DNA from 4 places in the Jeotgalicoccus sp. ATCC 8456 genome. Region 3 is predicted to be linked to each of the others. Evidence: riboswitches for the same ligand, from Rfam matches in the RefSeq annotation. Region 3 holds a riboswitch; each other region holds the start of a gene.
What was found. Region 3 has a riboswitch for S-adenosylmethionine ahead of JEM45_RS04985 (methionine ABC transporter ATP-binding protein). Riboswitches for the same ligand answer to the same signal wherever they lie in the genome.
Positions count from the first base shown of each region.

Region 1 (8,224 bases), 460 kb from region 3:
TAAATCGTCATAGTTATGACTTAGCAAAACAAGGCTATGTCAACATGTTGCAAAAACAAGTATCATCGATGTATGATCAAGACTTATTTGATGCGAGGTATAATATTATATTAGTTCATAATCTTTACAAAATAATTCATCAAAAAATTGCTGATATAATTAATGCACTTCCAAATGAAAACCACCTTATTTTTGATGCAGGTTCTGGTGAAGGTTCACATTTAAGTTCAATTATAAAACTAGTTGATAAAGATAACACTCATGGTGTTGGATTAGATATCTCAAAAGATGGCGTTTTACTCGCGAGTAAAAACTATAGTCATGAAAACTGGGTGGTCGGTGATTTAAGACATACACCGTTTAAAGAGAGTAGTATAGATGTTATTTTAAGCTACTTATCTCCTGCGAATTATGAAGAATTTCATCGTATATTAAAGCCGAACGGCATACTGATTAAAGTTATTCCTGGTAGCAAGTACTTAAAAGAAATTAGAGAGGCCTTAGCCGGTGATAGTCAAGAATATGAGAATACGGATACCTTGGAATTATTGAGAAATAAAGTAGATGTTATTTCCGAAGAGAGAATCACATATGAAGTTGAACTGGATGATTCTGCTTTAAAAGACTTAATCAAGATGACCCCGCTCGGTTGGCATGTAATTCAGCAAGAGGTTAGAGATTTTACTGAAACAAGCAGTAAAATAATTACTGTAGATTTACACATTATTCAAGCGCAATTTTGAAATAACTGTCATTGTAATCTTATCAAACTGCGTTATAATACTGTTTATAGGCTAATACTTGAAACATTCGGGCATATATTACAAAGACATTACAAACTTAATTATTTCACATTTAGGCTTGAAATAAGCCAAAGATTAAAATATAATGAAAATATATTAAGAAATACATAACAGAACGACCTATTAATTTATAGCTATATTTCATATTATTAGCTCAATCGTTCTTTGATAGTGCCTTTGGCCTAGATATCATATTATATTATTTATCTGTTAGGGAGACTTCGAGTCTCTCTTTTTTTATGACTATTTATAAGTAGTGGTGAGTAAGGTGGACGAAAAAGAATTATTAAAATATGCGGTAACATTCTCAAAAAAGTTTTTTAATGTGGATTTTAATATTCCGCTAAGAATCTCAAATAGAATGACAGCCAAACTGGGCGCTTTTGTAATTAAGACGAGATACAACAGGGTTATTAACGAAGAGATTGTCATGTCGAAATCCTTTATCGACAATAATCCGAGGCACGTAATTCTTGATGTCCTACACCATGAATGTGTGCATTTTTGTCTATATCGAATAAATAAACCTTACCGAGATCAAGATGATTATTTTAAGAATACACTCAAGAAGCTCAATATTTCATTAACAAGAACCTATAGATACAAAGGCATTTTACATCATTATCAATGTATGCACTGTAATTATAAATTTACTAAACGTATGAAGGGCTATGAGAAGCGGTATGTCTGTGTACGTTGTCATTCGAGATTTGCTTATCTCGGTCAAAGTAATGAGTCGCCTTATATTGACTTTTAGAATTAAATCCTATAGTATTACTCTAAATTGAATATGAAATTATCAAGAGAGATGGAGGGTCGGGCCCTATGAAGTCTCAGCAGCGGGCTTATTTAAGTACTGTGCTAAATCCTGCAGGCATCGGCTTGAAAGATAATCAAACATCGCCATTTGTCTACATGATGAATGGTTTTTTTATTTTAAAGAGGAGGTAGATCATGAGCATAAAATTGGAGAGCGTTTCAAAAACCTATCAATTAAAAGGTCGTAAGGTTGAAGCATTAAAAGAAACATCATTAGAAATTAAATCAGGTGAGATTTTTGGTTTAATCGGATATTCAGGTGCAGGTAAATCTACTCTTGTTAGACTAATCAACTTATTAGAACAACCAACAACGGGTTCTGTAACAGTTGCTGGTGAAGATTTAACAAAGCTCACTAAGCATGAACTCAGACAGAAACGACAGAAAATTGGCATGATATTTCAGCAGTTTAACCTCATTGAATCTAAGACCGTTTATGAAAATATTGAGTTTGTCTTAAAAGCTTCAAAATTTGATAAAAAGAACAGAACAGCCCGTATCAAAGAACTATTGGAACTGGTTGGTCTTGGAGACAAGGCTGAAATTAAATCATCAAATTTAAGTGGAGGGCAAAAGCAAAGAGTCGGTATTGCTCGTGCACTTGCAAATGATCCTGACATTTTGCTTTGTGATGAAGCAACAAGTGCCTTAGATCCAGACACGACTAAGAGTATTCTTAAATTATTGAATCGAATCAATAAGGATTTAGGTATTACGATTATCGTTATTACTCATGAAATGGAAGTCATCAAAGAGATTGCAGACCGGGTCGGTGTAATGTCTAAAGGCGAAATTTTAGAAATAGGTCATACTTACGATGTCTTTAGTCATCCTAAGCATGAAATTACTAAAGACTTTGTTCAAGAAATTTATAATTTTGAAGTCCCTAATCAGTTTAAGGCAACGCGTGAGAATCAAGTGATTACAATACAGTTTCTCAGTGAAAATGCAGAGGAAAATTATCTCAACAAACTCTACCGTAATTTTGATTTAAACATAAGCATCTTAAATGGACGTATTGAATACATTAAGGATCAACCACTTGGTTTTTTAATGTTCCAAGTGACTGGTAAAGAAGAAGAAATTAATAGACTGAAAAGTCATATTGACCAGACGAACGGCATAGAAAGGGTGGGTTACATTGGATAGTTTCAGTCAGTTATGGCCAATTTTATATAAAGCATTACTTGAGACCGTACAAATGGTTTCTATTTCAATATTTTTTGCAGTGTTATTAGGCTTACCACTTGGTATCCTTTTATATATTACACAGCATCCACTCCTTTTTAGAATTAAACCTTTAAACAGTGTTCTTGGATGGGTGATGAATATTATACGGTCATTCCCTTTCATTATCTTAATCGTTGCGATAATGCCTTTTGCAACTTGGTTAGTCAATGATTCACATGGGCCAGTATTTGCAAGTGTGGCCTTATCAATAGCTGCAGTACCACTATTTGCCCGACTCGTTGAATCTAGTTTCAACGGTGTTAAGGACGGAGTGATTGAAGCGTGTATTGCTGGTGGCGCTTCAATTTTCTTAATCGTTACGGATGTTTTGTTACCAGAAGCGAAAAAGAGTATTACCCAAGCGATTACGCTAACAATTATTTCAATTATTGCTTTCTCAGCGACTGCAGGCGTTGTCGGTGGTGGTGGTGTAGGTGACCTAGCCATACGATACGGTTATTACCGTTATGACACATTAACGATGATTGTGACAGTGGTTGTCTTAATCATTATCGTACAAATTGTTCAGTGGGTCGGCGACCGACTTGCAAACAGAGCGGAGGATAAGTAATGAGAGGTATTATAACATTTTTAATTGGTACACTTTTTGTCATCGTTCTAACAACAGTTTTACTCCATGAGGATGAAGGTGAAGTGATTACTATTGGTGCATCTAGTGGACCATTTGCTGATATGGCCACATACGCATTAAAGCCTGTACTAGAACAAGAAGGTTATTCAGTTGAAGTCATTGAGTACAGTGATTATATTCAACCGAATAATGCATTAGCCAATGGTGATATTGATGCTAACCTCTTTCAAAATGTACTCTTCATGGATAGTTATAATGAAGAAAATAATACAGAATTAAAAAATATCATTCAAGTACCAACTGCGCCTATGGGGCTATACAGTGGGACATTCGACAGCATAGACAGTATTACATCAGGAAGTGAAGTGGCTCTGCCTTTAGACCCTGTTAACGCTTCACGCGGTTTCTTAACTTTACAAGATGCTGGGCTCATAACAATTAGTGAAGATGCTGACATGTTTGCCATCGAAGAAGCAGACATTATCGATAACAAGAAAAACTTAGAATTTATCTTCCAAGATGCTGGCCAACTGCCTAGAAGTGTCGATCAGATTGGTCTGTCTCTTGTGCCAGGAAACTTTGCGCTTGCGAGTAATATGAAGTTAGAAGATGCCTTGTCACTAGAGAATATGAACGAATATTTTAGAAATCAAATCGTGATTAACGGTGAAGATGCCGGAAGCAAAATGGAAGAAGACCTTATCAATGCTGTAGAATCTGAAGAATTTAATGAAGTCATTGATGCAGATTTCCAAGGTTTCGATAAACCAGAGGAGGATGAATAATGGCGAGTGATTTATTGAATAGTTTAAGTCCGAGCTACTTTTCTAGCATGATGAACAAAAAATTAGAAACAGGGGAAAAACCACTCTTAAATCTAGCAGTGGGTATCCCTGATGGTTTGACACCAAAAGTTATTACCGATGCTGTCAAGGTAGCGATTGATAAGGAAGAAAACCAAAAATATGGTTCTTTTCGTGGGAAAGAAGAATTAAAAATCAGTATTAAAAATTTTTACAAGAGAACTTATGATGTCGATTTAAATGATGAGAATATCGCAATTTTATTTGGTACAAAAAACGGCTTGGTTAATTTCCCACTTGCACATTTAAATCCTGGCTCTGGAATTATGTTGCCAAACCCAGGATATGCCGATTACATTACAGCTGTTGAATTAGCGGGGGCAAAGGCCATCGATATGCCTTTACTTGAAGAAAATAATTATTTACCAGATTTCGATGCCCTTGAAAGAGAACTTAAAGAGACGGATTTAATTTATTTAAACTATCCTTCTAATCCAGTCGGTGCAGTTGCAACAAAAGAATTTTTCGACGAAACAATTGAACGCTTTAAAGGTACGAATACACAAATCCTTCATGATTTCGCCTATGCAGCATTTGGTTTTAACGAACAACATCCGAGCATATTAACGAGTGATAAAAATCTTGAACAATCCATTGAAGTCTACTCACTGTCAAAAGGATTTAATATGTCAGGTTATCGTATAGGATTTGCTGTCGGCAATAAGGACATGATTGAAAGCATTAATAGATTCCAAGATCATACAAATGCTGGTGTCTTTGGTGTCACTCAGGATGCAGCAGTGGCAGCCTTAGATCATGCAGATGAACTGATACCAAAACAAAATGAAATCTTTAACAAGAGAAAGACATATATTAATGAAGCTTTAAGGTCATTAAATATTCCAATTCAACATATCGACGGGGGTATCTTTGGTTGGATTAAAGTACCGGACGGATTTACAGGTGAAACATTCGTTGAGTATTTATTAAAGGAACAGTCGATTTTGACTACGCCGGGTATTCCATTCGGTAGCCGAGGGACGAATTATATTAGAATATCTTTAGCCGTAGAGAATTCGATATTACAAACTTTTGTCGACAGGCTAAAAGAGATTAAAAATCTCTGGTAAGTTTAGTGCTAGTCCCTTATTAAATGTGTTATTATTTATTTCAGATATATTTTATTGGGGGCGGACGGAGAGTGACTAAGTTTTTTAATAGAAACCGCTTGCTCATCGTACTATTTGGGATCATTGTTTTGATTGCCTTAATAGGGTTTTCATTAACAGACCGTAGTACGACGACAAAAGCTGAACAATTTACTGGCGATGCGGTCGCAACTACACAAGAAACCGTTAATGCACCATTTGGTTTTATCGGCAATATATTTTCAAATTTTTTTAATATGTTTGGTGCAGTTGAAGAGAATGAAGAATTAAAAAAACAACTAGATATGTTACCGCAACTACAGGCGGATAATGAGCGGTTAACTGAAGAGAACCAAAAGCTTCAAGAAGCCCTAGACGTTAGTTCTAATATGGATTATGAAACAATTAATGCAAATGTCATTTCAAGATCTCCTGACCAGTGGTTAAACTCTTTTACTATCGATAAGGGTGAGAAGGATGGTCTAAAAGAAGGTATGGCTGTATCAACTTCTAAGGGATTGATTGGTATTGTTAATAGGGTGAACGGTGGTTCAGCCTTTGTAGAGATTATTTCATCCAATGCGTCTCAAAATAACCTATCTGTAGAGGTCAAACATGGTGACGAGACAGTTTATGGTAACATTAGAAATTTTAATACAGAGAAAAATGTTTTAGTTATCGAAAACATTAAAAATCAGGTAACGATAGAACAAGGTGATGAGGTCTATACTTCTGGATTAACAGGTTCTTTACCTGAAGGGATTGTGATCGGTAAGGTAGTAGAAGTAGAAAATGATGAGTATGGTCTGAGTCAAAATGCTTATGTCCAAATGAACAGCGACTTAAATGACGTGGATACGGTGTTTGTTTTAAAACGAGATCCTGAATCATTGGAGGACTAAATCATGCAGATGATTGTCATCTTCATCTTGGGAATTATACTCATGTACATCGATATGACATTTACAGCTTTTAGTCCCATGATGTTGTTTGGTGTTGAGGTATACTTTGTACCTAAGTTCTTATTTATGTATATTTTACTTCTCACTATTTATGCGGGACCAAAAGTAAGCATGTTTTTCGCGCTACTGTTCGGCGTCATGCTCGATGTCTATATCGGTTCGATTTATGGGATCTATAGTTTTGGGTTTATTGCTTTTGTTATATTCATGCAAACAGCATTTCGCGTATTTTACCGTGACTTTGTAGCTATGGCTTTTGTTGTATTGCTGAATTCGTTTTTCTTTGATTTATATCAGTATCTTATCTATCGTATTTTAGAATTTATTTCTATGCCATTCTTTGATTATATTGCCTTAAGAGCAATACCGAGTGTATTGGTTAATGCGATTATGTTTACAATTATATATGTCTTAGCCATACAAACAGCAAAAGTGAGAAAAGAATTACGTAGTAACAATTGACATGGTGGTACAAAATTTGTATAATACAGTAGTTGATGAAAAGTGAACATCAACCGCTCATATATAGGTCTAAGCGGGAAACCCACCTATAATGGCGTGTCTTAAAAAATAGGAGGTGTAAGTATGTTTGCAATCATCGAAACAGGTGGAAAACAAGTAAAAGTTGAAGAAGGACAATCAATCTTCGTTGAAAAAATCAACGCTGAAGAAGGTGCTTCATTCACATTTGACAAAGTACTTTTTGTTGGTGGAGACAGTGTTAAAGTTGGTGCCCCAACAGTTGAAGGTGCTACTGTTGAAGCAACGGTTGAAAAACACGGTCGCGGCAAGAAAATCAACATTATCAAGTTCAAACGTAGAAAGAACTATAGCCGTAAGCAAGGTCACCGTCAGCCGTACACGAAATTAACAATCGGCAAAATCAACGCATAATGATTAAAGTTATCATCGCACGTAACAGTGAGTCACAGATTACCGAATTTACTATGACAGGTCACGCGGACTATGATGTCCACGGTAAGGATCTAGTTTGTGCAGGTGCTTCGGCAGTTGTTTTCGGTTGTGTCAATGCACTATTTGCACTCACTGCAAGTGAACCTGACGTCGACATGGCGGATGATGGCGGATACTTAAGTATGAAACTTGAAAATCCGGATGACGACAAAGTTCAATTGATTTTGGAAACTATGATTGTTTCATTGAAGACTATTGAATCAGAATATACGGAATTTATAAAACTTGAATACAAGTGAGGTGTATTTACATGCTAAAATTAGACTTACAGTTCTTCGCATCGAAAAAAGGTGTAGGTTCGACTAGAAACGGTCGTGACTCAGAATCAAAACGCCTTGGTGTCAAAAGACAAGACGGTCAATTCGTAACTGGAGGATCTATTATCTTCCGTCAACGCGGAACTAAAATTCACCCAGGTGAAAACGTAGGACGCGGGGGAGACGACACACTATTCGCTAAAATCGATGGTGTTGTTAAATTCGAACGTGTTGGACGCGACAAAAAACGTGTTTCTGTATACCAGGAAGCGAAATAAGACTATTGTGGCATCAGCTTCTGCTGATGCCTTTTTTTATGAGTGCTATAATATAAATTAGAGAAAAATACATGGAGGTGAATCTATGTTTATAGATTACGTATCCGTCTTTTTAAAGGCTGGTAATGGTGGTAATGGCTTAGTTGCTTACCGCCGAGAAAAGTATATACCGCTGGGTGGACCAGCAGGTGGCGATGGTGGTAATGGTGCTGACATTATCATGGAAGTTGACGAAGGTCTTAGAACTTTGATGGACTTTAGATTCCAGCGTCATTTTAAAGCAACTCACGGTGAAAATGGTATGAATTCTAATATGCATGGAAAAAATAGTGCGCCGTTAGTATTAAAAGTACCACC
Region 1 is NZ_CP066224.1:521,885-530,108, reverse strand. It holds gene JEM45_RS02865 (putative RNA methyltransferase) at 1-743, shown strand, start outside; gene JEM45_RS02860 (SprT-like domain-containing protein) at 1,060-1,560, shown strand; SAM riboswitch class I at 1,597-1,699, shown strand; gene JEM45_RS02855 (methionine ABC transporter ATP-binding protein) at 1,758-2,771, shown strand; gene JEM45_RS02850 (methionine ABC transporter permease) at 2,824-3,423, shown strand; gene JEM45_RS02845 (MetQ/NlpA family ABC transporter substrate-binding protein) at 3,423-4,229, shown strand; gene JEM45_RS02840 (aminotransferase class I/II-fold pyridoxal phosphate-dependent enzyme) at 4,229-5,377, shown strand; gene mreC (rod shape-determining protein MreC) at 5,449-6,297, shown strand; gene mreD (rod shape-determining protein MreD) at 6,301-6,819, shown strand; ribosomal protein L21 leader region at 6,861-6,931, shown strand; gene rplU (50S ribosomal protein L21) at 6,943-7,251, shown strand; gene JEM45_RS02820 (ribosomal-processing cysteine protease Prp) at 7,251-7,571, shown strand; gene rpmA (50S ribosomal protein L27) at 7,583-7,867, shown strand; gene obgE (GTPase ObgE) at 7,953-8,224, shown strand, end outside.
Region 1: it holds a riboswitch for S-adenosylmethionine, as region 3 does, so the genes downstream of both, JEM45_RS02855 (methionine ABC transporter ATP-binding protein) here and JEM45_RS04985 (methionine ABC transporter ATP-binding protein) in region 3, are expected to answer to the same signal.

Region 2 (8,224 bases), 910 kb from region 3:
CGTGAAATCTGGTACCTATGCCGTCAATACGATGCACAAGAAGCACTCGATATGGGCTTAGTCAATACGGTTGTACCGCTAGAACGATTAGAAGATGAAACAGTGGAGTGGTGTGAAGATATTATGAAACATTCACCAACTGCCTTACGTTTCTTAAAAGCAGCAATGAATGCAGACACAGATGGACTCGCAGGTTTACAGCAGTTCGCTGGAGATGCAACATTACTTTACTACACAACAGATGAAGCGAAAGAAGGCCGCGATGCGTTCAAAGAAAAACGAAATCCTGACTTCGATCAATTCCCTAAATTCCCATAAAGTTTATAGTAAAATCTAACACCCGTCTCTGATGGGTGTTTTTGAGGTGATTTAAATGTCATATAAATGGCTAGAATCTGCTATGTTGGAAAATCCAGACAAGCTAGCGGTTAAATATAAAGATAAGACTTTAAACTACAGACAGTTATATATGAAATCACATGAGTTGTCGACTCACCTAGAAACTTTAAATCAAAAAAGAGTCGGGCTTTTAATCGATAACTCTTTGGACTCAGTGATTCTAATACATGGTCTAATGTTACATGGTGTAGAAATGGTATTATTAAATACACGTTTAACTGGTCATGAAATTAGATCACAGCTTGATGATGTCGTTGTTGATACAGTCATTACGACAATTCAAGCTGAGATACCCGATACTAAAATAATTCATTTTGATGAGCTGTATGACTTGCCATCAGCAACTGCAATGGTGAATCAACCAGATGCGGATGATATATTATCCATTATGTTTACTTCAGGTACCACAGGGCGTTCAAAAGCGGTCCCACAAACCTATGGAAATCACCAGGCATCACATAATAATTGCCAGAATGAAATGAATTATAATGAAGACAGTGTATGGATGATGGTCAATCCAATTTTTCATATTTCAGGATTGTCAGTTATGTTTAGAACTGTAATGAGTCAAAGTACTTTAATTTTAGTTAATAAATTTGACCCTGAATCTGTGTGGTCAATCTTAGAAAATGAAAAAGTTAGCCATACTTCAATGGTTCCTGCGATGCTAAAACGCTTATTAAAATTTAAAGGTAAACACTGCCTTGAAGGCATACTGTTAGGTGGGGCGAGTACAACACCTAAATTGTTAAAAACAGCAATCGACCAAGGATTACCTGTCTATAATTCATTTGGTATGACTGAAACTTGCTCTCAGATTGTTCAAATATCCTCCAATGACAAAAACATTCTAAATGGTACAGTGGGGAATATTCATACTACTGCGACTAAAATCAAGCTAGATGAATCAACCCATGAACTCCTAATTAAAGGAGACTCTGTCGTTAAAGAATACTTAAATGCAGATATGAATCATACAGATGGATATTTCAATACAGGAGACGTCGCGAGTATTGACGATGACGGATACATTTATATTCTTGATCGTCGTAATGATTTAATTATTAGTGGTGGCGAGAACATTTATCCGAAAGAAATAGAAGATGTTGTCTATATGCTTGATGAAGTGAATCGCTGTGTGGTTATTAAAAAAGATGATGACGAGTGGGGGCAGGTTCCCGTTTTACTTTTAGAAGAACCTGTAGATAAGCCCCGTCTATTAAATCATCTTTATGAGCATTTAGCGAAGTATAAAATTCCAAGAGAAATACACTATGTTGATGAGATTAAATTAACATCAACTGGAAAGATATCTAGAACAATTAATAGAAATATGTTTCTAGACCTAGATGAAAAGGTATTGAAAGATGATACTAAGATTTAGATTTTTTCTTCTTTGTATTTACTGGTACCGGATCGAACCCACCTTCATGGAAGGGATGACATTTAAGAATACGCCTTGTTGCTAAGTACGACCCTTTGATTGCGCCATGTTCATTTATAGCATCGATTGCATAATTTGAACAAGTCGGGTAAAAACGACAAGTTGGCGGTGACATGGGGGAAATATTTTTTTGATAGAAATGAACTGCTCTGATTAGAATTTTTTTCATTAGTCAATCACCTTTTAATAGTAGTACAGTTATTGTAGGCCGATAATACGTAGACTGCAAGGGGAGGAGTTTAAATGAAAACATTTAAAGACTTTAAAGGACGCGATGTTACCTTAAAATATGAGTATGTCGATCAGACAGATCATGTGCTAATTATTCCTAAACTTAATAATCAGTTTCTGTTGACGCATCATAAAGAAAGAGGATTAGAATTTCCCGGTGGTAAAGTTGAACAAGGAGAATCACTTGTTGAAGCAGCTCAAAGAGAGCTGTATGAAGAAACAGGTGGTTTGGTAGTAAACTTACATTTCGTTGGAACATACACAGTAAATGACGGTGAAGATACCTTTAGTAAAGCCGCATTCTGTTGTAACATAGAACGCTTGGATGGACTACAAGATTATCAGGAAACACTAGGACCTAAGTTAGTCACACAAATAGAAGATATTGATGATGAAGATAAAAGCGAATTGTTAAAAGATGAATGTATTCTTCATCTATATAATGAAGTAAGAGAACATGGTTGTCAGTAAAATAAACGGACCCAACAAAGAATAATTGTTGGGTCCGTTTTGTATCTAATTATTGTTTAAAATCCGCCTTTAGCTGCAATTTCTGCAGATTCTTCACCGAATTTTTTGAAGTTCTCAATGAATTGATCTTTAAGTGCTTGTGCTTTTTCATTATAAGCATCTTTTGATTCCCAAGTATTAGCAGGCGCTAAAATTTCTTCAGGAACACCTGTGACAGCAGTAGGGATAGATAATCCGAAGACATCATCTTTAACAAATTCACCAAGTTCTAATTCACCGCTGATTGCACGTCTAACCATAGAACGAGTGTGTTTGAGATCCATACGTTTACCAACGCCGTACTCTCCGCCAGTCCATCCTGTGTTAACCAGGTAGACGTTAACATCATGCTTATCAATTAAGTCACCTAGCATATTTGCATATACTGTTGCATGTAATGGTAGGAACGGTGAACCGAAACATGTTGAGAATACTGGTTGTGGAGACGTGACACCACGTTCTGTACCTGCAAGTTTCGATGTAAATCCACTCAAGAAGTGATACATTGCTTGGTCTTTAGATAACTTAGAGATAGGTGGTAATACACCAAATGCGTCTGCAGTTAGGAAGACAATTGTTTTCGGGTGACCTGCAACTGATGGAATACGTGCGTTATCGATATGATTAAGTGGGTAAGCGGCACGTGTGTTTTCAGTTAATGCATCATCATCATAATCGGGATTACCTTCTTCATCAATAACAACATTTTCTAAAACAGAGCCAAATTTGATTGCTTCAAAAATTTCGGGCTCTTTTTCTTTTGATAGGTTGATTGTTTTAGCATAGCAACCACCTTCAATATTGAATACACCATCTTCATTCCAGCCGTGCTCATCATCACCGATTAAATCACGTTCAGGATCTGCAGAGAGCGTCGTCTTACCTGTACCAGATAGACCGAAGAATAGTGCAACATCCTTGTTCTCACCGACATTTGCACTACAGTGCATACTCATTACACCTTGTTCAGGTAATAAGAAGTTCATGATAGAGAAGATGGATTTCTTCATTTCTCCACCGTACTCAGTACCACCAATAAGAATAATTTTCTTCTCTAAGGAAACGAGTACAAATACTTCTGATTTTGTACCATCTACAGCAGGATCTGCTTTAAAAGTTGGTGCAGAGACAATTGTAAATTCAGCGTCGATTGCTAATGCTTCTTCCTTAGTCTCAGGACGAATAAACATAGTTTTAGCAAACATGTTGTGCCAACTAAATTCATTAACAACTTGTAGTTTTAGTTGAGTCTGAGGATCAGCACCAGCATAGCCATTAAAAACAAATAACTCTTCTTTTTCATTTAAGTATGTAGTCACTTTTTCAAACAAATTGTCGAATATTTCTTCAGAAATCGGTTGGTTAACTTCTCCCCAATCGACTTTATTTTCAGATACGCTATCTTTTACGACAAAACGATCTTTAGGGCTACGGCCTGTATATTCACCAGTTTGAGCACGCAGGGCACCAGTGTTTGTTAATGTAGCTTCACCACGTCGTAAAGAAGCCTCTACTAGTTCACTGTTTGATAGTTGTTTGTGTGTTGAGGATTTAGCGACTAAGTCCTCGATTAAACTCTTGTGATTAACCATGATTCGCCTCCAAAAATATTTGAATTAAAACGCATTATTTAGAAATTAGTATAACACATTACTTTTTACGATAACACTATAATAAGAGTACATCTATAAGTAATGATGCACATTTCTAATTTAAGAAATAAATTTAACTTATTATATTAGTTTGATTTGGTCTAAATCTTGATTATCACATATCAATATTGTAATATATAGCTAAGTTATCTCTTATCAAGAGGTGGTGGAGGGATCAAACCCTGTGAAGCCAGAGCAACCTCCTTTTCAAGAAAGGTGCTAAAGAATGCAGAGTAATTCTGAGCGATAAGGGAAAAGGGCGAGCCTTTTTCTCTATATTTATGTGGAGAATAAGGCTTTATTTTTTGCTTTAGGAGATAGCTAATTTAGCTATAAAGGAGAATTTTAATGTCAGAAAGAAAGTTATTTACATCAGAGTCAGTCACAGAGGGACACCCAGACAAAATTGCAGATCAGATTTCTGATGCGATTTTGGATGCGATTTTAGAAGGTGACCCATATGCGAGAGTGGCATGTGAAACTGTAGTTAATACAGGACTTGCTTTAATTGTAGGGGAAATCAGTACTGAGACTTATGTAGATATTCCTAAGACAGTTCGTGAAACTGTTAAGGAAATAGGCTACGTGGATGCTAAGTATGGTTTTGATTATAAGACGATGTCAGTATTAACTGGTATTGATGAACAGTCAGAAGATATCGCGGTTGGTGTTAACAATGCTTTTGAAACGAGAGAATCACAAGGGGTTTCAACTGGTGCAGGTGACCAAGGTTTAATGTTCGGATTTGCAACGAACGAAACGAAAGAGTTTATGCCTTTACCAATTGCACTTGCTCACAAAATTTCAAGACGTCTAACAGAAGTAAGAAAAGATAAGACGATTTCTTACTTAAGACCAGACGGTAAGTCCCAAGTGACAGTTGAATATGATGAAGCGGGTCAGCCGCTCCGTGTAGATACGATTGTTATCTCAACCCAACATCATGAGAACATACCTGCTTCTGAAATATATGATGATTTATTAGAGCATGTGATTAAAGCAGTTGTACCTGAACATCTTTTAGATGATGAAACTAAATACTTCATCAATCCAACAGGTCGTTTTGTAATCGGTGGCCCACAAGGGGATGCTGGCTTAACGGGTCGTAAAATTATAGTGGATACTTACGGCGGATATGCACGTCATGGTGGTGGTGCATTCTCTGGAAAGGATCCAACAAAAGTGGACCGTTCAGCAGCTTACGCAGCCCGTTATATTGCTAAAAATATTGTAGCGAGTGGTATTGCTGATAAGTGTGAAATCCAATTAGCATATGCAATTGGTGTATCTCAACCAGTATCTATCTCTGTTGATACATTTAAAACGGGACAATATGATGAAAATAAAATTGTTGAAGTCATTAGAGCGCTGTTTGATTTGTCACCAGATGGAATAATAGATATGTTAAACTTAAGAAAGCCAATTTATAAACAGACTGCAAGCTATGGCCATTTTGGGCGTTCGGACATTGACTTACCTTGGGAAAGATTAGATAAGGTCGATGCGCTTAAAGAATTATTAAGAAATCGCTAGGTGAGCACTGTTGGAAAGTAGGAATGTTATGAACACGGAAATCTTTACTAATCCCATTTTTATTGCGATTGCTGTCGTTCTTCTTATAGTAGTAATCTGGTTTTTAGTTTATTACTTTAAACATCGCAATCAAGCGAAAGTTGTTGAAAACAATCACGCTAAGGAAAAAGAATCTTTAGTACAGAAGTACGAAAGTGAACATGAAGCAGAAAGACTTGAGCACAAAAAAGAATTATCGAATTTAAATGAGAAGTATTATAATGATACGACTTTACTCGATAACAAATTATCAAGTTTACATCAGTTCTCAGTAGACAAAGGTGAATATTTAACAGACTTAGCTTTGATTCAGTTAAAAGATAAGTTGGTCAAAGATGAGAAAATCCGCGAATCCGATATGATTATCTTATCTAATGTATTCCTACCTTCACGAAATTATACGAATACACGTAAAATCGACCATTTAGTTTTAACACGTACAGGTATCTACTTGATTGATTCTAAGTATTGGAGTGGACACATTTTACATGGTGTGAATGAAGCACAATTTGAAACAGTGCCTTATGTAGAATCATTCTTCGACTTACTCGATCTAGATAAGAAACGAGAACAAACATTAATCTTCGAAAAGGCAGATCAGAAAAACGTATCTGTTAATCATTATAATGGTGTCATCGATGAGACGAAGATTACTGCAGAGAAGCTTAAAAACAAGTTGAAATTACAATACGATATCGTACCGATTATATATTTTAATCCTAAAGATAATGGTAACTATTCAATTACAAACTACTCAGAAGATCCATCAATCCGTGTAATTGTCGGCCAAGAAGACCTAGAAGCATTCTTCTTGAAATATGTTTTCCATGGCAGATTCCAATACACGGTTAAAGACTTAGATGAAATTGCAGATGCAATTTTAGAACAGAGCCTGTGATCTTAAATTTTGTAAATTGAAAATAATCGTCCTATAATTATTTATAGGACGATTTTATTTTTGGAGGGAAAAACAATGTCAGAAGAAATTATTGTAATTAATCCCGCAACAAGAGAAGAAATTGGGAAAGTGCAGAAAGATAGTCAAGATGATATAGAAAAGAAAATAGACTTAGCAGATGAGACTTTTAAATCATTTAAGAAACTCACTGCCTATGAAAGAGCCGATTTACTTTTTAAATGGGCTGACAAAATTGATAAAAATAAAGAAGAAATTGCAGAACTTGTAACGAAAGAAGGCGGAAAACCGCTAACTGAAGCGCTGGGTGAAGTCGACTATGCAAACAGTTATATTAGATATTACGCAGAAGAAGCTAAACGTATATATGGACGTACAGTACCTTCTTCAAAAGAAAACAACCGTATCGTTGTTACGCGCCATCCGATTGGTGTCGTTGCGGCAATCACACCATGGAACTTCCCAGTTGCAATGATGGCCAGAAAAGCGGCTCCAGCAGTAGCAGCGGGAAATACCTTTATTGTAAAACCGGCTAGTGCGACACCATTATCCGCAATGAAATTTATTGATTTAGCATTAGAAGCAGGTTTTGACAAAGGTGTAATACAGTACGTCAATGCCTCTGGTAAAGATGCTGGTGAGATATTTACAAAATCTGATAAGATTATGAAACTCACATTTACAGGCTCAACAGCAGTAGGTAAAAAACTAATGAGTGACGCATCTGTAACTGTTAAAAATGTAACGATGGAGCTAGGAGGACATGCACCATTAATTGTTCATAAGGATGCAGATATTGACAAAGCTGTAGAAGGTACGATTGCCTCCAAATTCAGGAACTCGGGACAGACTTGTGTCTGTGCAAATAGACTGTATGTTCACGAAGATGTTCTAGAAGAATACACAGAAAAACTTACAGCAAAAGTTAAAGAGTTAAAAATGGGTAATGGTATGGAAGACGGAGTAAAAATTGGGCCTTTAATTGATGAAGATGGCTATGATAAGGTCATGAATCAATTAGAAGATGCGATCAGTAAAGGTGCGAAAGTTGAAACTGGTGGACAAGGTAATAAAGAAGCAGGTTACTTCATAGAACCCACAGTCCTTTCTAATGTCAGCGATGACATGTTGTGTATGAAAGAGGAAACTTTTGGACCACTTGCCCCGATCCAAAGCTACAGTAACTTAGATGAGGCAGTGGCCAAGGCAAATGGTACAGAATTTGGTTTAGCTGCATATTACTTCACTGAAAACTATGCGACGGGTGTGTATTTAACAGATGTCTTAGATTTCGGGGTGCTCGGTTGGAATAACGGTGCACCTAGTGCTGCAAATATTCCATTTGGTGGCCTAAAAGAAAGTGGCGTCGGTAGAGAAGGTGCAATTGAAGGTTTAGAACCTTACACTGAAACAAAAGTGACCTCAATTAATTTGTAAAATATAGTAAAAGGAACGGATCTTAGTAAAAATACTAAGATTCGTTCCTTTTGTTTTTCTTAT
Region 2 is NZ_CP066224.1:78,381-86,604, forward strand. It holds gene menB (1,4-dihydroxy-2-naphthoyl-CoA synthase) at 1-318, shown strand, start outside; gene menE (o-succinylbenzoate--CoA ligase) at 374-1,783, shown strand; gene yidD (membrane protein insertion efficiency factor YidD) at 1,773-2,012, opposite strand; gene ytkD (RNA deprotection pyrophosphohydrolase) at 2,087-2,545, shown strand; gene pckA (phosphoenolpyruvate carboxykinase (ATP)) at 2,602-4,176, opposite strand; SAM riboswitch class I at 4,387-4,489, shown strand; gene metK (methionine adenosyltransferase) at 4,585-5,769, shown strand; gene JEM45_RS00585 (nuclease-related domain-containing protein) at 5,798-6,706, shown strand; gene JEM45_RS00590 (NAD-dependent succinate-semialdehyde dehydrogenase) at 6,782-8,161, shown strand; gene JEM45_RS00595 (hypothetical protein) at 8,196-8,224, opposite strand, start outside.
Region 2: it holds a riboswitch for S-adenosylmethionine, as region 3 does, so the genes downstream of both, metK (methionine adenosyltransferase) here and JEM45_RS04985 (methionine ABC transporter ATP-binding protein) in region 3, are expected to answer to the same signal.

Region 3 (8,224 bases):
TATCGGTATTTTCTTCGACATCTTCTTCTGTATCATCTACGATTGAGGATTCTTCTTCGATTTGTATAGTTTCTGAGTCTACTTCGCTACTGCAGCCAGCTAAGAGAAGGCTAGCACTTAAGCTCGTGTATAATATTGTTTTCTTCAATTAAATAAATCCTCCTGATCGTATTCATATAAGTATTAAAATCATCACTGCATACCAATACTAATTATAGTACAATACAACATGATATTTAAAAACTTTTTATAGAATAAAATTCAAGGGGCAAAATAATGAATACTACTAAGATTGTCGTCACTTTTTCAGGTTATAACTCTGATGCAATAAATGAAGAGATTGAAGCTGCAGAAAGTCACTTAAGTGATTTTGATATAGTGGAAATACGAGGGGATGTGTTTGATGCTTTAAATCGACAGGATCACGCATCAATTGTAAGACGAATCATAGATAAGTTTAAAGCTTTCGATAAAGAAATCATCTACACGTACCGAACTTCTGGAGAAGGAGGCAAGGGCTCAAAAACTACGGTTGAATATCAAGCGCTTTTACTAGAGGTTTGTAAGTCTATGGATATTGATTATATAGATATTGAAATGTCAGTGGGTAAAAAAATAGTGCAGGAAATTATTGAGACTGCAAAGACACATCAAATTAAAACGCTACTGAGCTATCATAACTTTAAAGAAACTCTTGATTACGATGCACTCATGGATTTACTTAGTCAGATGAATCAAGTTGAAGGGGATGTGTTTAAGTTTGCCCTCTACCCTACAAACGGTGAGGATGTAGATACAGTTGTAGACGTTCAAAAAACAGCTAAAGCTCAATATGGGCATAAAGTCATCGGAATATCTATGGGTGAGCTAGGTAAGCGTACACGCGTGTTAACAGGCGACTATGCCCCATTATTTACTTATGGTTACATCAGCCGAGATGCGGCGCCCGGACAAATTCATATAAGTGAACTAAGGAAAGCGTTAACGAGTTTATGATAATTTTTACACAGAGTTTACGTTCTAATAATATTTAGATGTTAGAGTAAGGTTAGAAGATAATATACACTTCTTAAATCCTAAACCCTGGCCCAAAACCTCCCCCAAAGGTTTTGGGTTTATTTTGTGTTTTAAGTGTATAAAATATTATTTCTAAGGTAGAATTAACCTAAGATGACTTTCTATTTTAGGAGGATATAATGATAACTTTTTATGAGTATTCAAAATGTACAACTTGCCGTAAGGGGAAGAAATTTTTAGAGGATAACAACTTAGAATTCACTGCCATAGATATGGTCGAAAACGTACCGTCAATCGATACGCTAAAAGGTATTGTAGACCGTTCTTCATATAACGTAGATGATTTCTTTAATAAAAGAGGGGGCAAATTTAAAGAACTTGATTTAAAAGAACGCTTGCCTGAACTTTCAGATGACGAAAAGTTTGAATTGCTTGCAAGTGACGGTATGTTAATCAAGCGACCAATGGTTGTATTAGATAACCAAGTTCTTTTAGGTTTTAAAGAAGAAAATTATGAGCAAGCTTTATTGAATTAATCTTCTTGCCTGTAGTATGATGAATATGTAACAATATATATGATAAGTTAAAAGGGAGGTTTTAGCGTGTCATTACCACAAGATCTAAAATACAGTGAGGACCATGAATGGGTAAAGGTTGAAGGGAATACTGTAACTATCGGTATTACTGATTTTGCACAATCTGAACTTGGTGATATTGTGTTTGTTGAGCTTCCAGAGGAAGGCGACGACGTATCAACAGGTGAATCATTCGGTAGCGTTGAATCAGTTAAGACTGTTTCAGAATTAATCGCTCCAGTTTCAGGTTCAATCGTTGCGATTAACGAAGAGCTTGAAGATAGTCCTGAACTTGTAAATGAAAATCCATATGAAGGCGCTTGGATGCTGAAAGTTGAACTTTCAGATGAAAGCGAACTTGATAATCTTCTTGATGCTGCTAGTTATCAAGCAGTTATCGAGGGTTAATTTTAAACTCTGGACATTTGTCCGGAGTTTTTTAAAAACAAATATTTATTACTTCTGGTGAATTTGTATAAAATTAAACTAAGGGTGATACGAATGAATCTTTCTGATAAGGTACTCATTGTTGAAGGCAAGACTGATAAACGTCGCTTAGAAGAAGTGTTAGTAGAACCGGCTCAAATTATTTGCACTTTCGGAACAATGGGTATTTCCAAATTAGATGAAATTATCGAACAGCTAGGTGATTCGCAAATTTTTATATTATCCGATGCGGATAAAGAAGGAAGAAAAATTCGTCAATGGTTTAAAAAACATTTAAGTGAAAGCACGCATATTTATATTGATCCAAAATTTGGAGAAGTCGGTCGTTGCCCGCATGACTATCTAGCTAACCTCCTCTTAAGACACGGTTTTTACGTAGATAATGCGTTAATAATGAAAGGTAAGTTTTATCGTGAAGGAAATAATTTCAACAGCAGATTTATTAAAGAATACACAGGATAAGGACAGTTATATTATCTTTGGTTATGCCACGATGTGTAAGACATGTGAAATTTCAGAATCCATGTTGAAAGTCGTCACTGAGATGAAGGATATCTCATACGAGAGAATTAACTTGAACTACCATAAAGACTTAATAGATAAGTATCACATACGTTCAGCACCAGCCTTGCTGTTATTTAAAAATGGTCAACTTGTGAATGCACTCTATGCTTTTCACTCAGTACCATATTTAAATGAAGTATTAGATGAATTCCTGGTTGACTAGTAGAGAATAGTCTGATATTATAAATCTCAATCGAATAGAACTCTTATCAAGAGTGGTGGAGGGAAGTGCCCTAAGAAGCCACGGCAACCGTCTTAATGACAAGGTGCTAAATCACAGGAACAAATCCTAAAGATGAGAGGCATAATGAAATTAAAAGGCCTACTCATAATATTATGAGTAGGTCTTTTAATTTTCGATCGATGAGAAAGGGTAATGTATCATGATTAATATAAAAAGTGTTTCTAAGATATTTAAAACTAAGAAACAAAATATAACAGCAGTTGACCAAGTTGACTTATCGATTAATCACGGTGAAATATTTGGGATAATCGGCTACTCAGGTGCAGGGAAATCCACCTTAATCAGATTGTTAAATGGATTAGAAGATGTAACTGAAGGTGACGTGATTGTCAGTGGAGATGACATCAGTAAAATGTCCAAAGGTGATCTTCGAAATAAACGCCAGAAAGTGTCTATGATTTTCCAACATTTCAACTTACTGTGGTCAAGAACAGTCGCAGAAAATATTAGTTTTCCAATGGAAATTGCAGGTGTACCAAAAAAGGAACGCCAGGCACGCGTTGATGAATTAATTAAACTTGTTGGACTAGAAGGTAGAGCACATAATTACCCAAGTGAGCTATCAGGTGGACAAAAACAACGTGTCGGTATTGCTAGAGCCTTATCGAACAAGCCTGAAGTATTACTATGTGATGAAGCAACTAGTGCCTTAGATCCAGAAACAACTGATGAAGTTTTAGATTTACTTGTTGATATTACAAAAGAGATGAATCTAACCATCGTCTTGATTACTCACGAAATGCATGTGATCAGAAAGATATGTGACCGTGCAGCAGTGATGGAGAACGGTAAGGTCGTTGAAGTGGGTTCAGTAATTGAATTGTTCCAAAATCCACAATCAAGTGTAACAAAACGCTTTGTTAAGGATGACATTTCAGATGATGACCACCAACTTGCAATTGAAGAACTTAAAGCATCGTTCCCTACTTCAACAATTGTAAAATTAAACTTTGTAGGTACAAGAACAAAATCTCCAATTGTTTCTGAAGTTATAAGAAATTACGGTTTAGATGTAAATATTTTATCAGGTAATATTAAACAGACGAATCAAGAATCATTTGGACATTTATATATTGCCTTAGATATCGATAATGAGACCCTTGAATCAATCTCAAATGAGTTTAAGAAGCACGATGTCACATTGGAGGTTGAAGCAGGATGAACAGTGTAATTGAAGAATTTAAAAATATGTTTAGTTTTGAAAATGTGAAATGGGATGCAGTATTTGAAGCGACTTATGAAACGATATATATGACTGTGATTGCAACGATTGCAGCCTTTATAATTGGACTCATTTTCGGTATTATCTTGTTCTTATCTAATAAGAGTGAAAATGTTCCCTCAAAACCGCTTTATGGAACGACATCCTTCATCGTCAATCTCTTTAGAGCGATTCCATTTATCATTTTAATTATTTTACTTATGCCATTTACAAAAGCAATCATGGGTACAGTAATGGGCTCCAATGGTGCCTTACCCGCACTGATTATCGGTGCCGCACCTTTCTATGCACGTCTAGTTGAAATTGGACTTAAAGAAATTGATAAGGGTGTAATAGAAGCGGCTGAATCAATGGGTGCGAACACTTGGACAATTATTTGGAAGGTGTTGATACCAGAATCATTACCGGCTCTAATTTCAGGTATAACGGTAACATCCATTATGCTTGTTGGTTCAACTGCGGTTGCAGGGGTTATCGGTGCTGGTGGATTAGGTAACTTAGCTTATATGGTTGGCTTTACAAGAAACCAACCGGACGTCACACTTGTTGCAACTGTGGTAATTCTAATCATCGTTTTCGTCATTCAAATTTTAGGAGACTTTTTCTCTAAAAGAGTGGATAAACGCTGATTATATAATATAAAACTATATAGAAAAGAGGATTTTGCATGAAGAAATTTTTGAGTTTCGTTACATTGTTTTCAGTTATTTTAGTTTTAGCGGCTTGTGGAAATGATTCTGAATCTGATTCAGAAGGTGAATCAAGTGATGGAGAAGGTGCTGAAATTACTGTTGCAGCATCACCAGCACCACACGCTGAAATTTTAGAAAAAGCAGCAGAAATTCTTGAAGAAGAGGATATCACAGTGAATGTAGAAATCGTCAATGATTATACAACACCAAACCGTTTGTTAGCAGATGAAGAAGTCGATGCAAACTTCTTTCAACATACACCATACTTAGACGGTGAAATTGAATCACATGGCTATGACCTAACTAGCATCGGTAATGTCCATATCGAACCTATGGCAGTATTCTCAAATGACTATGATTCACTTGAAGACATCCCAGACGGCTCTACTATCTTAGTATCTAATAATCCTGCAGAAGAAGGACGTTTCCTTTCATTCTTCGTTAACGCTGGCTTAGTAGAAATCGAAGAAGGCGTTGAAATTCAAGACGCAACATTTGATGATATTACTGAAAATCCTCACGACTTTAACTTTGATAACAATACAGCACCTGAGCTTTTAGTTAATATGTATGAAAATAATGAAGCACCTGCTGTTATTATTAATGCAAACTTCGCAATTGATGCTGGATTGAATCCAGTTGAAGATTCAATCGCAGTTGAAGACGGAGAATCACCTTATGCCAACCTAGTTGCTGTTAGATCTGGAGATGAAGAACGTCCAGAACTACAAAGATTAATCGAAGTCCTACAATCAGATGAAATCAAGCAATATATTGATGAAGAGTACAGTGGTAATATTATTCCATCAGAATAAGTAAGAAAAACCTCACTCGACTTTCAAGTCGAGTGAGGTTTTTAATGAACTATGTTAATAGTATATACATTTTTCATCATATCGTTAACACGATCATCAACATAAATGAAACAATCAAGTAGATAAGGGAGTATCTTAAATTCATTTCTGCCCATCGGTGTTTATTGTGTGTAGTATAACCTCGAACAGATAGCACAACCCATCCTAAGGTCAATAAAGCTGACACAATTGAAAAGATGATACCGAGTGATTCAAAGAGCATAATTGGTACGGGCAACAAAGCGAGCACATAATATAAGTTCTGGCGAATTGATGCCTTGGTGCCAATGACAACTGGGAGCATTGGTATGCATGCTCTAGTGTAATCATCGAGTCTTTTAATAGCGATTGAAATTGTATGAGGTACCTGCCAAATAAGTAAAATGTAAAACAACATTAGGGGTACTAAATGATTCGCTGGTGTAATAACGGCCCAGCCAATTAATGGTGTAAAAGCGCCTGAAATACTACCGATTATCGTATTGATGGTATAGCGTCGTTTTGACCAAAAGGTGTAGAGAACGACGTAGAAAAACCAGCCAAGAAATGAGTAGATTCCTGCTTCAATATTCACCAAAAAAATTATGATCAATCCGATGATTGTTGTAATGATTGCAGCAATTAAGACATTTCTTAAAGAAAAGTCACCTGTAACGGTAGGGCGCTTTTTTGTACGGTCCATTTGTGTATCTAGGTCATGCTCGAACCAGTTGTTAAACATGAGAGCACCAGATATGACTAAGGTGCTGGAAACCATGGTCATGAAAAAAGTGCCAAGATGATCGTAAAATGACTGGTGGGTAAAGTGTAAAGCAAGCCAAAACGCTGTGAATACAGGTAGGACATTTGCGATAAGTACTTTCCCTTTAAGTAGGTATTTAATATTTATAAATAATGTTTGTAAGTTAATAGACTTACGCTTATGAACTTGTTCTGTTTCCAATGTAGTCCCTCGCAATTTAATGATTAAGCTATATTATAACAGTCATAAGAAAGCATCAGAAAAATTATTCCATTTTTTTGTGACAAAGATGTTTCAAGGAAAAGGGGGTGGGTAAATAACTGTTATATAAATAGAACGGATTTCGTAATAATTCAATTGAGTGAAATCATTGTCTCAACTAATCAATTTTAGTTGGTGCAATTGATTTTATAAAGTAAACCCCTTTGCCAGGCAGCAAAAGCTGCTTGGTTTTTTTGTAAATATTTAAATTAATAATGTAAATAGTAATATTTTAAGGTAACATAGATAACAATTGTTTTAAGGTATTAATTAACATAACTTAAAGGAGCATCTAAGATGAAAAAGTTATCATTATTTTTTGTATTTACACTATTTGCACTGACAGCATGTGGGAATGAAGAAGACACTGAAGCCACTGACACAAGTGAAGTGAGTGAAGAAACAGAGGATGAAAGTTCTAATTCTGAAGAAGGTAAATCAGATGAAATTTATGAAATAGGTGACACTACACAAGTAGAGAGTTATGAGTTTGATGCTAATTATGAGGTTACCGTCAATTCACTAGACCTGGTCAAAGAATACGATGGTCAACCTGTTGGAGATGTCATTATCAACGCACCAGAATCAGTCTTCTTAGGGGTGGTCAATTTAACAGTTCAAAATATCTCTGAGGAGCCTATTGTTATTGGTGAATATGTATTTCCTGATATTATTGAATCCGACAGAGAAGGTGGTGGAGACCAATTTATTTTTGATTTCTCTGAAGAAGATTTAAACCAAGAATTAGCAGTTGACGAAGAAGCAATATTTGATTTAGTTTACTCGATGGATTCAGAATTGGGTTCAGGAGGATACTATTTAAAATTTGAGAATGGCATGCCAACAGAAACGACTTATAACTTACCAATTAAATAAGGAAATTTTTAGTAATCATTAACCCTATCGATTGTATACACACCCTATAGATGGTAAAATTACATTAGCACCTATCTTATAATAAAAGGGGCAATTAAAATGAATGAAGACTATAATACTCCAAAAACTGGTTTTGACAGCACGCTCGTCTTAGTGTCTTATGTTATTTCACTATTCACTGCTGTTGTTGGACCACTTCTAATTTGGGCACTGAAAAAAGATGACGAACCAACAACTGCTGTCGCACTTAGAGATGTAGCGAACTTTGGTCTATCTTACACAATCTACATGTTTGTCGCTTGGTTAACAACTGCAATTTTAATCGGTTTTGTACTCGGACCAATAGTCACGATTGCATTCTACGTATTTGCGATTATCGGCATTGTAAAAGCAATTAATGGTGAGTCATACAAGCCACCATTCACAATCGATATCTTTAAATAAGTATTTGATTAAACCTCACTAAATGATATTAAAGTCATTTAGTGAGGTTTTCTTTAAATCTGATTAAAGTGGTCATAATTAGAGCCAAAACCTTTAAACCGCGTGGATTCTGATATATAATATATAGATGGTAACAGTAGACTGGTACTTTGACTATAGATTAGAATTATTATAAACTATACTAGTATCAGACAAACTAAATTTCAATTGGAGGATTAGACATGGTATCTGTTTTAGAAATAAAAAATCTACACGTTGAAATCGACGGTAAAGAAATATTAAAGGG
Region 3 is NZ_CP066224.1:983,429-991,652, reverse strand. It holds gene JEM45_RS05015 (hypothetical protein) at 1-148, opposite strand, end outside; gene aroD (type I 3-dehydroquinate dehydratase) at 277-996, shown strand; gene JEM45_RS05005 (Spx/MgsR family RNA polymerase-binding regulatory protein) at 1,197-1,553, shown strand; gene gcvH (glycine cleavage system protein GcvH) at 1,620-2,000, shown strand; gene JEM45_RS04995 (toprim domain-containing protein) at 2,094-2,501, shown strand; gene JEM45_RS04990 (thioredoxin family protein) at 2,452-2,766, shown strand; SAM riboswitch class I at 2,807-2,905, shown strand; gene JEM45_RS04985 (methionine ABC transporter ATP-binding protein) at 2,987-4,009, shown strand; gene JEM45_RS04980 (methionine ABC transporter permease) at 4,006-4,698, shown strand; gene JEM45_RS04975 (MetQ/NlpA family ABC transporter substrate-binding protein) at 4,737-5,576, shown strand; gene cyoE (heme o synthase) at 5,653-6,558, opposite strand; gene JEM45_RS04965 (hypothetical protein) at 6,916-7,494, shown strand; gene JEM45_RS04960 (DUF4870 domain-containing protein) at 7,594-7,938, shown strand; gene sufC (Fe-S cluster assembly ATPase SufC) at 8,160-8,224, shown strand, end outside.

Region 4 (8,224 bases), 210 kb from region 3:
AATCATGATAATTTTGACCCGCACATCTGGATTGATCCTTTAAAAATGATTGAAGTTGGAGACATTCTTAAAGATGAACTGATTGCTTTAAATCCAGAACATGAGGCTCTTTATGAAGAAAATTTTAACAACCTTCAATCAGAACTAGAAGAGCTGGATGAAAAGTTTAGTGAAACTTTAGATGATAAAGAAAGTGCTAAAATCATCGTGCCACATGCAGCCTTTGGTTATTGGTCGCGTTATGGTGTGGAACAATTAGCGGTTTCTGGTTATTCAATGAGTGATGAGCCTTCACAACAACAACTAAAAGAATTGAGTGAGACGGCCCAGGAAAACAATTTAAATTATGTACTATTTGAGCAAAATAGTTCTGGGAAAATATCTAAAGTCGTTCAGGATGAAATCGGAGCAGAGCCAGAATACATTCACAATATGGAAGTATTAACAGAAGAAAATATAAGTAATGATGAGGACTACATTTCACTAATGGAGAAAAACTTACAAGTTTTAGATAAAGTGACTGAGTAAATATCTGTTAACTTCTTTGAATTCGGGTATATTAAATAAAGAATTCTAATGAGGTGACAGGATGAAAGATGACGGTGTGATTTATTTAAGTAGAAAAGATGTGCCTAAAAATTATGATCCGAAGGGCTTTAATTTTACCTTATTTGGCTTGATTGTCCTCGGTGCATACTTATTGTTCATTATCTTTGATTTGTCATACAGAACTTTCAATAACATTGAAGAAAGTGCCTTTAATCGTGCCTACATCATAGCGATTATTGTATTAGTTGCCCTGGTCATGGGTTTTATCTTCAAGGCAGACAAAGGAGATAAGTATTATCAACTTCATATCTCAGAAAGTGGGATAATTATTAAATTTAGACGTGGTGAAAACGTGTTGATAAAAGAAGATATTACAAATATCACTATAGAGAACGATGTTATCACTGTAATTAAATTTTTAAATGGAGATGAAGTACTTAGAGAATTGAATCATGTTCATCTAAATCATGAGCAGTTTATTTCTCGTTTAAAACAGTATAATTATCCTGTTGAAGATAAGACTAAAGAAGGTTAAATTTATAAGAAAAGGGTATGCATTTTAATAGTAAAAGAATAGTTGTAATGTTATTATTCTTTTTAATGTATTGAAAGGATGGAATAGAATGGCGTACGATATAATCATGCTCGATGACTTAACTTTAGATGTAAAAGAACTCGTTAGAGATAAAGAAGAGGGTACTGTAAACATCGTTTTCGATGTGGCGAGTGAAGATTATCACTACTTATCAAAACACTTGTATCAAGAACAATTTCGTGTAAGAATTCCAGGGAATGATAATGAAGAATTCGAAGCGAAGATTGTTAACTTCTCAACATCTCTAGACAACTTGTATGAAGAAGACAATGTTGGAGAGTATAATATTACTTTGAAAGTCATAGATTAATATGCGTATAAGTATATTAGACCAGGCACCAATTTCAACACACATGACAGCAGAAGAAGCACTGGGTAATACTGTGAAACTTGCAAGTGTTGCTGATCAATTAGGGTATACTCGGTTTTGGTTAGCAGAACACCATGGAATGAAAGGTTTATCCTCAAGTGCACCGGAGGTAACGCTCGGTGCAATCGGGATGATAACTAAAGAGATTAGACTAGGCAGCGGTGCAACACTGCTGCCTTATTATAAACCATTAAAAGTAGCTGAAACTTTTAATACACTGCTCGTACTTCATGGTGATCGGATTGACGTCGGTATCGGTCGTGCCCCGGGCGGAGATAACGTTGCCTCTGAAGCACTAAGTGATAATTATCTTGGGCATGTCTTTAAGATGCCAGACTTAGTCAGTGAATTAAAAGCATTGTTAATGAATAAGAGAGAAAACTTGAAGGTTATGCCAGATAGCCAGCATAAAGTCAAAATGTGGATGCTCGGTACCAGTGAAAAAAGTGCGATCTTTGCAAGAGACAATCAGTTGAATTACTGCTATGGGGAGTTTATGAGTGGTCAGTCAACAGGCGAAGTACTATCGACCTATAAAGCAGATAGCAATAAAGGGGAAATCATAGTTACGGTCAACGCTTTTTGTGGAGGAACGTATGAGGAAGCAGAAAGAATGGCGAGACCTTATTTAGTCAATCAAGCCTTAAAATCAACTGGGCGAGAATTTTCTGGCATACCTTCATTTGATGAAGTTTCAGCAATTGAATTGACCGAGGAAGAAGTAGCTGAGCTCAATAAGGTCCGTGACAATGTCATCATAGGAGATGCTGATTTTGTGCGGGATAAGTTGATGGCATATCAAAGAACTTACGGTGTTGATGAGTTAATGATAGTGACGATTACACATGATTTTACTGATAAGGTTAATAGTTATAAAAGAATTGCTGAAGTGATGTAAAATAATTAAGAAAAGCGTTGAACCTTATAGAGTTCAACGCTTTTTTTGTGATGTTGATGATAGCGGGTGGCCCGCTGTAGTGATCACAGAAAGCCGAAAAGTAAATAACGGCCCGCTGTGACCACGACAGAGAGCCGATAGCTATAGAGATATTATAAAACATTAATTTTCAAAGCGGCTTTTATCTTCTATGAAGTGAGTGGCGACCATGCATAAAGCGCCAAATACTAACATACCACCGGCAATGAAGGTAATCTCACGGTATGAAAATCCGTTAGTCAATAAAAGTGAACCGAGTGATGCACCGATTGAGTTTGAAAGGTTGAAAACTGAAGCGGCCAAAGTTCCGGCTAAAGCGGGTGCGGTAACGGCTGCAAAAATAATCTTAGAATTCAACATTGGAGAAATTCCGAATGTGCCTAAGCCAAATAGTCCAGCGGCAAGGTAGGCAAGATATGGAACTTCTAACATAAAGGTTAAACCGAATAAGACGATGGCTAAGAACAGAATAACCAAAGTAACTGCGCCAGTTAGTTTTCCGGGTTGGATTCGCCCAGACGAAAAGTTACCAATGACTGCAAAAGTACCAAACATTAGCATACTAAAAGTGACCCCAAAGTCTCCCATACCAGCAATGTCTCTTAACATAGGTTCTAAAAACGTATAAGCAGTAAATACACCTGAGTATCCAAAAATAATCGTAATCATTAACATGATGACATTCTTATCTTTTAATGCTGACAATTCACTAGAGATTTTCGGTGCTTCACCTGTCTTATAGTTTGGTGTAAATAATATTAGACCAAGTAAGTTGATTATGCAGAGGGTAACGATGATCCAAAAGACGATTCTCCAGTCTAACAAGGCACCAATGTATGAACCAAATGGTACACCGAGCATCACTGCGATGACGAGTCCACCATTCACTAGGGCAACCGCGCCGGTTTTCTTATTTGGTGGAGAAATTACCATCGCTAAACTCATCATGACACCGAAGAATGGCGCATGCATAGAAGCGGATAACAAACGCGATAATAGTAGTACTTCAAAATTTGGTGCGGTCGCGGCAACAATATTAGAAACTATAAATATAGAAATTAAAATTATTAAGAGTAATTTCGGAGACAATCTCAACGTTAATAATCGAATCACCGGACCAAACACAGCAACACTGAGTGCATAAACACTTAGAAGTAAACCGGTTGTAGAAACTTCAACGTTTAAATCTGCAGCAAATTGAGTTAATAAACCGGTAACGACATACTCTGTCATGCCGACTGCAAAGGCACCGATCATAAAAATTGTAATGACAAGTTGTCTTGAAGCTTGATTCTTCATATTAACCTCCTTACTAAAAGCATAAGAGATATACTATTACACATTAAAAACAAAGTCTATATTATATATAAAGAAAGTGTTTTCACTTAGTGATTTATAAGTTATTTGACAGAATATTATGTCTAGTGCTAATATAATATTCAATTAAATAAATAAAATTCTTATCCAGAGAGGTGGAGGGAAAAGGCCCGTCGATACCTCAGCAGCGGACCCTTAGGGGTACTGTGCTAATTCCTTGAAGTTCTTGTAACTTAAAGATGAGAAGATGGACATGTAAAGCACTCCTCTTTTAAATCTTAAACAAGATAGAAGGGGATTTTATTTATTTAAAAACAATATTGAAAGAGGTTATTACATGTCAGCACCATTTAAAGCAGATCACGTCGGAAGTTTATTACGTCCTGTCAGAATACATCAAGCAAGAAAAGACTTTGAAGCAGGTAATATCAGTAAGGACGAATTATTTAAAATAGAAACAGAAGAAATTGAAAAAGTTGTGGATAAGCAAATTGAAGTCGGACTCAAGGCTGTTACGGATGGCGAGTTCCGCCGACGTTTTTGGCACACTGACTTTATGGAACATGTTGGTGGCTTTGAAGGCTATATCCCTGAAGAAGGTTACTCATTCAATGGCATGAAGACAGAAGCCTATAATATCCGAAACATCGGTAAGATTTCTTTCGATAAAAACCATCCACACGTGAAAGAGTTTATCCTGTTTAAGGAAATCGTTGGAGACAGAGCTGTTCCAAAACAAACGATTCCTTCACCTAACCAATTTTTCAACTATGGTGTACGTAATAAGGAAATCTATCCGGATATTGAAGAATATACAGATGACATTATTGCAGCTTACCAGGATGCCATCTTGGCCTTCTATGATGTCGGTTGTCGATACTTACAGTTAGATGATGTTTATATTGCAAGACTAAATACTGAAGAAGAACCGTATCAAGAGAGTGGTTATAACCGCGAACAACTTATAGATCTTGCTCTAAGAGTTGTAAATGGCGCCCTAGAAGTGAAACCAGAAGATATGGTAATTACTACTCACTTATGTCGAGGAAACTACCGTTCAACTTGGGCATTTGAAGGATCATACGCCAAGATTGCACCTGTCTTATTTGCTAAAGAAAATGTTGATGGTTTCTTTTTAGAGTATGACGATGATCGTTCAGGCGATTTTGAGCCTCTAAAAGAAATTCCTGATGGTGGCCCGGCTGTTGTGCTCGGTTTACTGACTTCAAAAAGTGGTGATTTAGAAGATAAAGAAGTGATCAAAGCGCGTATTGAAGAAGCGACCAATTATGTGCCTAAAGAACAAATTCGTTTGAGTCCACAATGTGGATTCTCTTCAACACACCACGGAAATGTTTTAACTGAGGAAGAACAGTGGGAAAAATTACGTTACGTCATTGCACTTGCTGACGAATTATTATAAGGAAACTGCCACTCATGGTACAATCATGAGTGGTTTTATATATTTAAAGGAGTATCGTTATGGCGAAATATTATGCAGTGCGTAAAGGACATCAAACAGGCATCTTCACTAATTGGCCGGACTGTCAAAAAGCAGTTAAAGGTTATAGTGGGGCAGAATTCAAATCATTTAAAACAAGACAAGAAGCTGAGAATTATATAGATAATTTAAAAAATGAAATAGTAGATATTCCTAAAGGTGCCCTTGTGACTTATGTGGATGGTAGTTATGACAAAAGAAGTGAAAAGGCAGGCTTTGGTGCGGTGTTTATAGTGGACGATCGTGTGATTCACCAAGCGAGTGAACCGACTGAGGTCGACCCTGAAGTCAATCTTTGGAACGTAACAGCAGAAATAGCAGGTATTCTCTATGCAGTAGAGTGGGCGATTCAACATGACTATAGTGATATATATGTGCACTACGATTATGCAGGATTAGAAAAATGGTATAATGAAGAGTGGAGAGCGAGGAATTCTGTCACTCAAAATTATGTTAAAACGATGCACGAATATAGTAAGAAGATTAATATTCATTTCTATAAGGTGGCAGCACATACAGGTGTGGAATTTAACGATCTTGCAGACCAACTCGCTAAACAAGCTGTAAGTCAGTAGGAGAAATTATGCATATACTTTTATTTGTTTTAGTTGCAGGACTATTAATTAAATTTGCGACAACGTCATTTTTTGACCAAGATAGAATTCATTTTTCATTCGATGAAAGACGATACTTTAATGATGAAGAAGAAACGATTGCGAAGATAATGCGGTTAAATCTAGTGAAAAAAGAAAGAATATTCTTCATTGTAATGACCCTAGTTTATATCACTTCAATCATCTTATATTTCTCGGGAAATATCACTTTAGGCCTTAGTGCTTTAGTTTTAGTAATCATCTTACAATTACTTTTAAATATCATGACGGATTTTCTCTTGTATACTGCTTTTTACGATAAGGCGAATCTGTTTATGATTGCAATTTGGCTTGTACTGATTGCTGCAGTGATTATTTTATCGAATATGTATATTATTTAAATCAAAAGAGGTGCCTTATGACAGATAAGAAATTGATATTCTTTGATATCGACGGAACTTTATATAACACTTCTAAAGAAGTGCCTGAAGATGCTAGAAATGCTGTAATACAACTCAGAGAACAAGGTCATATTGTTGCAATTGCGACAGGTCGTGGTCCGTTTATGTTTAAAGAGTTAAGAGAAATGTTAGGTATCGAAACATACATTAGTTACAATGGTCAATATATTGTCTACGAAGGTCAGGTTATCTATGAAAATCCAATTTCGAATGAAACACTTGATGCACTGACTAAACAAGCTCATAAAAATGATCATCCAATTGCATATTGTGATGAGAACGATCTACGAGTGAGCACGAGAGAACATAAACATGTTCAAAGTGGCATCGGATCATTGAAGTTAAACTTCGAGGTGACAGAAGATCAGGCATACTACCATAATAATGATATTCATCAAGCGCTGTTGTTTTGTACCGATGGCGAAGAAGAAGCGTATGAAAACAATTATGATGATGTTTACTTCTTAAGATGGCATGAATTTGCTACAGATGTCATACCTAAAGGCGGTTCTAAAGCTAAAGGAATAGAAATGTTGATAGAGAAAATGGGTGTCGACTTAGAACAGGTATATGCATTTGGAGATGGACCGAATGATGTAGAGATGCTTAGCTTAGTTAAAAATAGTGTTGCTATGGGAAATGCTGTTGATGAGGCAAAAAGAGTAAGTCGATATCAAACCCGTCACGTAGACGACAACGGCTTAGTAGAAGGTTTGAAGATGGCTGGTTTAATATAAATCAGTCATTTTTTTAATGTTTATATTAATTTAGTAGGGGTATTGATTATTGTTAGCGAGATAGAAAAGTCTTCTAAAGTCTTATTTATAATAATTCTAAATAGAGCTTGATTAATTATTCTATTGTTGCTATAATAAGTTTATAAATAATAATGATTCTAAATAAATAGTTGCGCAAACTCATACTATTATATAAGGGAAAGGTGATTTTATAATGGCACAAGTTACAGAAAAAACAGCAGTAATCGAAGTATTAAACAAGCAATTAGCGAACAACACAGTATTATGGACTAAATTACACAACTACCACTGGTATGTTAAAGGACCTAATTTCTTCTCACTACACGCTAAATTTGAAGAGTTATACGATGCAACAGCAGTATATGTAGACGATTTAGCAGAGAGAATTCTTACTCTAGGTGGAGAGCCAATTGCTAAACTTACAGAATCACTTGAAGAGTCTAGCATTGAAGAAGGCGAATATGGTCTTGATGCTAAACAAATGGTTAAACAGTTAACTGAAGACTTCGAAGTATTATCTGCAGAATTAAATCAATCAGTTAAAACAGCAGAAGATGCTGGTGACGATCGTACAGCAGATATGTTCATTGCAATTGCTCAAGATGTTGAGAAAAACAACTGGATGCTTAAATCTTATTTAGGTGAGTAATGTTTATTAGGGTACATGCTCTAATGAAATGATATAGAAGACCGGTGCGTTAGAATTCTAACGCACCGGTCATTTTTATTGTTCCTCAATAACAACAAAGAGATATTGTGCAATGGTTTGACTGAGTTCAACGTTTTCATCACGACTTATGTTGTGAATGAATAGGAGATCGAGTGTTTTATCCACCTCATAAATTTTAATCTGATCGCCTACATTTAGATTGGCACGTTGGAAGTAATGAACGAGTTTTTCCTCATTAAGCATTCGTGCGATGTTGACTGGTTGATTAAGTTCAACATCAGACAGACGAATCGACACTTTCTCTTGTTTCTCCATTAAATCTAAGGGGATTGCACCGCCATGGGGACAATGACTTGGATAATCTAAGTACGCTTCTAAGCGGTCTGCTAAGAGATCACTCGTTGAATGCTCTAGTAGCTCTGCTTCATCATGAACTTCGTCCTTTTCAAAGTTAAGATTTTTCACGAGAAACA
Region 4 is NZ_CP066224.1:1,193,096-1,201,319, reverse strand. It holds gene JEM45_RS06150 (metal ABC transporter solute-binding protein, Zn/Mn family) at 1-528, shown strand, start outside; gene JEM45_RS06145 (hypothetical protein) at 590-1,084, shown strand; gene JEM45_RS06140 (DUF3219 family protein) at 1,173-1,454, shown strand; gene JEM45_RS06135 (MsnO8 family LLM class oxidoreductase) at 1,456-2,412, shown strand; gene JEM45_RS06130 (MFS transporter) at 2,575-3,750, opposite strand; SAM riboswitch class I at 3,909-4,014, shown strand; gene JEM45_RS06125 (5-methyltetrahydropteroyltriglutamate--homocysteine S-methyltransferase) at 4,106-5,191, shown strand; gene JEM45_RS10920 (ribonuclease H1 domain-containing protein) at 5,251-5,844, shown strand; gene JEM45_RS06115 (hypothetical protein) at 5,853-6,263, shown strand; gene JEM45_RS06110 (Cof-type HAD-IIB family hydrolase) at 6,281-7,060, shown strand; gene JEM45_RS06105 (Dps family protein) at 7,275-7,730, shown strand; gene JEM45_RS06100 (metal-dependent transcriptional regulator) at 7,806-8,224, opposite strand, start outside.
Region 4: it holds a riboswitch for S-adenosylmethionine, as region 3 does, so the genes downstream of both, JEM45_RS06125 (5-methyltetrahydropteroyltriglutamate--homocysteine S-methyltransferase) here and JEM45_RS04985 (methionine ABC transporter ATP-binding protein) in region 3, are expected to answer to the same signal.